Paracoccus pantotrophus: one gene and its partner. The protein of the gene in region 1 binds, or shares a complex with, the protein of each later gene. Links are inferred from orthologs where the notes say so. Each region holds a gene or a part of one and is shown on either strand. Other genes may lie near its edges.

The links.
Region 2: the proteins of nusB (region 1) and rpsJ are in contact, whole or in part, in a solved structure (PDB 3D3B), measured with the Escherichia coli proteins. The link is inferred for Paracoccus pantotrophus from one-to-one orthologs.

The regions. Positions count from the first base shown.
Region 1 is NZ_CP044426.1:934,284-937,583, reverse strand. What follows is about bases 99-3,083. They hold nusB (transcription antitermination factor NusB), read left to right. Parts: upstream 99-1,333; coding sequence 1,334-1,834; downstream 1,835-3,083. Other genes in these bases: ESD82_RS15075 (DUF481 domain-containing protein), read left to right, coding at 2,643-3,083; ESD82_RS15080 (hypothetical protein), read left to right, coding at 1,917-2,219; ESD82_RS15090 (6,7-dimethyl-8-ribityllumazine synthase), read left to right, coding at 786-1,337; ribB (3,4-dihydroxy-2-butanone-4-phosphate synthase), read left to right, coding at 99-781. Also shown: more of ribB, read left to right, coding at 1-98; more of ESD82_RS15075, read left to right, coding at 3,084-3,300. UniProt on the Escherichia coli protein: Part of the processive rRNA transcription and antitermination complex (rrnTAC). The complex forms an RNA-chaperone ring around the RNA exit tunnel of RNA polymerase (RNAP).
Region 2 is NZ_CP044426.1:1,526,544-1,529,646, reverse strand. What follows is about bases 54-2,841. They hold rpsJ (30S ribosomal protein S10), read left to right. Parts: upstream 54-1,187; coding sequence 1,188-1,496; downstream 1,497-2,841. Other genes in these bases: rplD (50S ribosomal protein L4), read left to right, coding at 2,244-2,841; rplC (50S ribosomal protein L3), read left to right, coding at 1,507-2,244; tuf (elongation factor Tu), read left to right, coding at 54-344. In the rest of the region: more of tuf, read left to right, coding at 1-53; more of rplD, read left to right, coding at 2,842-2,864; ESD82_RS18065 (50S ribosomal protein L23), read left to right, coding at 2,861-3,103. UniProt on the Escherichia coli protein: Involved in the binding of tRNA to the ribosomes. Part of the processive rRNA transcription and antitermination complex (rrnTAC). The complex forms an RNA-chaperone ring around the RNA exit tunnel of RNA polymerase (RNAP).

The DNA of each region.
Region 1 (3,300 bases):
CTCGGCCCATGACCGCGCCCATACCGTCGCGGTGGCCATCGACCCCAGCAAGGGCGCGGCCGACATCGCCACGCCCGGCCACGTGTTTCCGCTACGCGCCCGCGAGGGCGGCGTGCTGGTGCGCGCCGGCCATACCGAGGCGGCCGTCGACGTGGCGCGGCTGGCGGGGCTGAATCCCTCGGGCGTGATCTGCGAGATCATGAACGAGGACGGCACCATGGCGCGGTTGCCGGACCTGGTGGCATTCGCGCAAAAGCACGGGCTGAAGATCGGCACCATCAGCGACCTGATCGCCTATCGCCGCCGCCACGACAACCTGATCGCCGAGCGTGGCCAGCGCGCCGTGCATTCGATCCATGGCGGCGACTGGATGATGCGCATCTTCGCCGACGAGACCTCGGGGGCCGAGCATATCGTGCTGACCAAGGGCGACCTGACCGCGCCCGGCCCGGTGCCGGTGCGCATGCATGTGCTGGACCCGCTGCACGACGTCCTGGGGATCGGGCGCGAGAATGCCGGCACCCTGGACGCCGCCATGCGCATCATCGCCGAAGAGGGCCGGGGCGTGGTGGTGCTGTTCCGCGACCTCGAGCCGCGCCTGCCGCGCCAGGACGAGGTCTCCTCGCATGTGCTGCGCCAATACGGGCTGGGGGCGCAGATCCTCTCGGCGCTGGGGCTGTCGGAGCTGGTGGTGCTGACCAATTCGGCGCCGGTGAAGGTGGTCGGGCTTGACGCCTACGGGCTTTCGATCCATTCCACCCGTTCGATTCCCAAAGAGTGACGCCATGGCCGCCAGCATCGAACATGACCAATTGCCGCTGCCCCGGATCGAGGGCGGCGCGCGCCTGCTGATCGTGGTCGCGCCCTATTACCGCCAGATCGCCGACGGGCTGATCGCCGGCGCGCGCGCCGTGGCCGAATCCGCCGGCGCCACCGTCGATCTGGTCGAGGTGCCCGGCGCGCTGGAAATTCCCACGGCCATCGCCCTGGCGGGCGGGCGCAATCTCTATGACGGCTATGTCGCGCTTGGCTGCGTGATCCGGGGCGAGACGACGCATTACGACACCGTATGCAACGACAGCTCGCGCGGGCTGATGCTGCTGGGCCTGCAGGGCCATTGCATCGGCAACGGCATCCTGACGGTCGAGAACACCGCCCAGGCCGAGGTCCGCGCCGATCCGCAGGGCCAGAACAAGGGCGGCGGCGCGGCGGCGGCGGCGTTGCATCTGATCGCGCTCAAGCGCGGCTGGGCCGGGCAATCGCCGCGCGGCGATGCCTCGGTGCCGCGCGACGTGATCCGGCTGGCCGGCGAGATCGACGGGCCGGGCAACGCATGAGCGGGCCGGGCGACAAGACGCGCCGCGACGGCGACCGGCAGGCGCGGCAGGCCCGCGCCGCGGCCGCGCGGCTTTATGCGGTGCAGGCGCTGTTCCAGATGGAGGCGGGCGGCCAGTCCGCCGACCGGGTGCAGCGCGAGTTCCTGAACTGGCGCATCGGCCGCGAGGACGAGGACGACGACATCGTCTCGGCCGAGGCGGATCAGGCGCTGTTCACCCGAATCGTCGACGATGCCGTCACCTGGCAGTCCAGGATCGACCAGATGACCGACCGCGCACTGGTGGCAAAATGGCCCATCGACCGCATCGACCCGGTGCTGCGCTCGGTCTTTCGTGCCGCGGGCGCCGAACTGGTGACGCCCAAGACCCCGCCCAAGGTGGTCATCGCCGAATATGTCCGCCTGGCGCAGGCCTTCTTCGCCGAGGGGCGCGAGTCGAAATTCGTCAATGCCGTGCTGGACCATATGGCGCGCGAAGCCCGGCCCGAGGCATTCTGACGCGGGGCGCGCGGGATTTTCTTCTCGGGCTCTGCCGCGATCCGCGCTAGAATGGCCAGGCTTGTCTGTTCCGGGAAAGAAGATGCCGCAACTCGTCCGGCTTTACATCGTCAGCATCGCCATCGGCTTCGCGCTGGCGCTGGTGTTCACCGCGCTGCTTCTGGCGCTGGATGTCGGCACGCTGCGGCACCTGGTGACGGCCACGCGCGGCGGCTGGATGGCGGTGCTGATGCTGGTCGTCTTTCACACCATCCTGTTTTCGGGGGTGCAGTTCGGCATCCGGATCATGCTGATGGCCCGCAAGGAAGGCCGCGGCGGCGGCCTGCGGCAGCGGATTCGGCGGCGTCCGGCGCCGGCCTCGGTCCCCGCCGCAGGCCCGCGCTGATCGCCGCGGCGGCTCGGAAGCGGCGCTGCATTTTTGCCTTGCCACTGTGGACCTTTCGCAACAATTCCATCTCGGAAAGGCGCCTATCGGGCGCCTTTTTTTTGTGCAATCCGAGCCGGCTGCCGCAACGTGGAAGATTGTCATATTTCGTGAGCCATGTGGTGTCCTGTTACCCGGCTGAGACCGGGGCAAAAATTGCCGTGCAACCTGCGGGCGAAAAGGTTTCATCACGATTTCGCATGATCCGTTTTCCGCCGATGGGCAGGTTCCCGCCGAATTTCACGTTTTTGCGAGGTTCGGCGCAGTTTTCCGGACCTCTTTATCGTCGGGCATGACGGTTCTACCTCTGAGCCAGCAGAGATGCTCGTGGTTCCGCAAGGGCGGCGCCACGGACACGAAACGGTTCGGAAAAGGACTGATACAATGAAGACGCTTGCTTACCTCGCCGGTGCCACGGCCCTGGCCGCCGCATTTTCGGCCCCCGCCTTCGCGCAATCCGAAATCGCCACGGGCGCCGACGCCGCCGGGATCACGGAAGTCAACGAACAGATGCGCGATGTCGAGGATGCGGTGCGCGACGATTTCGAGCGCTCGTCCGACGCCTATCGCTTCGGCAATCCCGAGCGCCGCGAAGGCACCTTCGGCTCGGTCGCGCTGACCTATGCCGGCCGCACCGGCAACAACGAGAACCAGGACTTCAGCCTGGCCGGCCGCCTGTCGCACAACCAGGGCGCGTTCTCGCAATCGGTCGGCATCCTGCTGGAATATGGCGAGGATGACGACGGCGATACCGATACCGAAAAGACCTATGTCATCTATGACGGTCTCTACAACATCAACGACCGCTTCTATGCCTTTGCCCTGGGTCGCGTGGCGACCGACGGGCTGGCCGGCGATTTCGACGGGCTGACCGCCGAAGAGATCGCAGACCAGGAGGGCCGGCTGAAGCGCGACGCCTTCCTCGGCGTGGGTCCGGGCTATCGGATCATCAACAGCGACACCACCGCCTGGCGCGTGCAGGCCGGTGTCGGCGTGCGCTACACCAAGAAGGTCGACCTGGATGAACCCGCCGACGATCCCT
Region 2 (3,103 bases), 590 kb from region 1 along the record:
GCATCGAGCGCGACGGCGTCGAGCGCGGCCAGGTTCTGGCCAAGCCCGGCTCGGTGACGCCGCATACCGAGTTCGAGGCCGAGGCCTATATCCTGACCAAGGAAGAGGGTGGCCGGCACACGCCGTTCTTCGCGAACTACCGTCCGCAGTTCTACTTCCGCACGACGGACGTGACCGGGACGGTGAAGCTTCCCGAGGGCACCGAGATGGTGATGCCGGGCGACAACCTGAAGTTCACGGTGGAGCTGATCGCGCCGATCGCGATGGAGGAGAAGCTGCGCTTCGCCATCCGCGAGGGCGGCCGCACGGTCGGCGCCGGCGTGGTGTCGAAGATCCTGAAGTGATCTGGCGGGGGCGGCGGCCCTGCGCCGCTGCCCCGCCCGGGATCATCGGGTGATCCCGCGAGGGATATCGCGATGAGGGGCCGCTCCGCAGGGGGCGGCCTTTCTGCTTGCCGCGGCGCGGCAGCCGGGGCGCTGCCCCGGACCCCGGGATATTTCGGCAAGAAAGAAGCAAGGCAAAGCGGACGCGCGGGAGAGGGGCCGGAGAGGGGGGCAGGCTCGCCGTGACTTTCGTCGAAGCCGCTCCTGGAGGCTGCCGTGACGTGAAACCCGCCCGAGGGCGGGTTTTCGCGTCTTCATTCCGTCAGGCCGGGAAAGCCCGATTGGGCGAATGGGGTAAGGATGCTTTCGACTGCCTCCGATGATAGCGGCGTGCCGAAGGCACGACCTGGATGCCGCGAAAGACCAGCCCTGCCGGCACGGGGATGCCGGGCCGTGCCTTGCGCAGGCCCCGGGCGCGTCATTCGGCCCGGGGGATTGGCGTGGGAAACCTCGGTGGACGGGACGGCGCCTTTCAGGGGCGGATAGTGTCGCGAGAATTGCGGCAGCAGAGCCTTCACGACATTCGCCAGTAAGACGGAGCTTGAGCGGGCACGTTCGGCTTAAACCGCGCCGCCGGCAGCAGCTTTCATGATGGCGCGGGCCGGGCCGGGTGCTTGACCGCCGCCGCGGAAACCGCTAGACGGGCGCATCGCTGCCGGTTCCTGTTCTTGCGAAAAGAATCGGTTGCCTTGCGCCGGGCCGTCCGCTATGGGGGCGGCCTGCTCTTGTTTATACGGTTCGACGCTGGCGGTGCGTGGTGTGTCGTCAGCCTCTCAACTTGAACTCCCCGCAAGAGGGATGAGAATGCAAAGCCAGAATATCCGCATCCGGTTGAAGGCGTTCGATTACCGCGTCCTGGATGCCAGCACGCAGGAAATCGTGAACACCGCCAAGCGCACCGGCGCGCAGGTCCGCGGCCCGATTCCGCTGCCCAACAAGATCGAGAAATTCACCGTTCTGCGCGGCCCGCATATCGACAAGAAATCCCGCGACCAGTGGGAAATCCGCACGCATAAGCGCCTGCTGGACATCGTCGACCCGACCCCCCAGACCGTGGACGCCCTGATGAAGCTCGACCTCGCCGCCGGCGTGGATGTCGAGATCAAGGTGTAAGGAGGCCATCATGCTGCGGACTGGTGTTATCGCCAAGAAGCTGGGCATGACCCGGCTGTTCCTGGAAGACGGGCGTCAGGTGCCCGTCACCGTACTGCACGTGGACAACGTGCAGGTCATCGCTCAGCGCACCGCCGAGAAAGACGGCTACGTGGCGCTGCAGCTCGGCGCGGGCGAGGCCAAGGCCAAGCGCACGACCGCCGCGCTGCGCGGCCATTTCGCCAAGGCGAATGTCGCGCCCAAGCGCAAGATCGCGGAATTCCGCGTCTCGCCCGAGAACCTGGTCGAGGTGGGCGAGGAGATCGTCGCCGACCATTACTTCGAAGGCCAGTATGTCGACATCGCCGGCACCTCGATCGGCAAGGGCTTTGCCGGCGCGATGAAGCGGCACAATTTCGGCGGTCTGCGCGCCTCGCACGGCGTGTCGATCAGCCACCGCTCGCATGGCTCGACCGGCCAGTGCCAGGATCCGGGCAAGGTGTTCAAGGGCAAGAAGATGGCCGGTCATCTGGGTGCCGTGCGCGTCACCACCCAGAACCTGCAGGTCGTCAAGACCGATGCCGAGCGTGGCCTGATCATGGTCAAGGGCTCGGTGCCGGGTTCCAAGGGTGGCTGGGTCACGATCAAGGACGCCGTGAAGAAGCCGCTGGCCGAAAACACCGTTTTCCCGGCCGCGACCCGTTCGAAAGCTGCCCAGGCCGAGGCTGCCGCCCCTGCCGAGGCCGCCGCGCCCGAAGGAGACAACTGATGAAACTCGACGTTATCACGCTCGATGCCGGCAAGGCCGGGGACATCGACCTGAGCGATGACATCTTCGGGCTTGAACCGCGTGCGGACATCCTGCACCGCGTCGTGCGCTGGCAGCGTGCGAAGGCGCAGGCGGGCACCCATTCGGTGCTGGGCAAGTCGGATGTCAGCTACTCGACCAAGAAGATCTACCGCCAGAAGGGTACCGGCGGCGCCCGTCACGGTTCCCGCAAGGCGCCGATCTTCCGTCACGGCGGCGTCTACAAGGGCCCGACCCCGCGCAGCCACGCGTTCGACCTGCCCAAGAAGGTCCGCGCGCTTGGCCTGAAGCACGCCCTGTCGGCCAAGGCCGCCGCGGGCGAGCTGGTGGTCGTGGACAGCCTGAACATCGGGGAAGCCAAGACCGCGGCCGTCGCCAAGGCGGTCAAGGAAAACGGCTGGAAGCGCGTCCTGGTGATCGACGGTGCCGAGGTGAACGAGAATTTCGCCCGCGCCGCCCGCAACCTGGAAGGCGTCGATGTGCTGCCCTCGATGGGTGCCAATGTCTATGACATCCTGCGCCGCGATACGCTCGTGCTGACGCGCGCCGGTGTCGAAGCTCTGGAGGCTCGCCTGAAATGAGCGTGAAACCCGAACATTACGACGTGATCGTCAAGCCGGTCATCACCGAAAAGGCCACCCTGGTGGGCGATGCCAACGCCTATGTCTTCCAGGTGGCCAAGGAATCGACCAAGCCGGCGATCAAGCAGGCCGTCGAGGCTCTGTTCAACGTCAAGGTGAAGGCCGTGAACACGACCATCACCAAGGGCAAGACCAAGCGTTTCCGTGGCCGCCCCGGCGTGCGCTCGGACGTGAAGAAG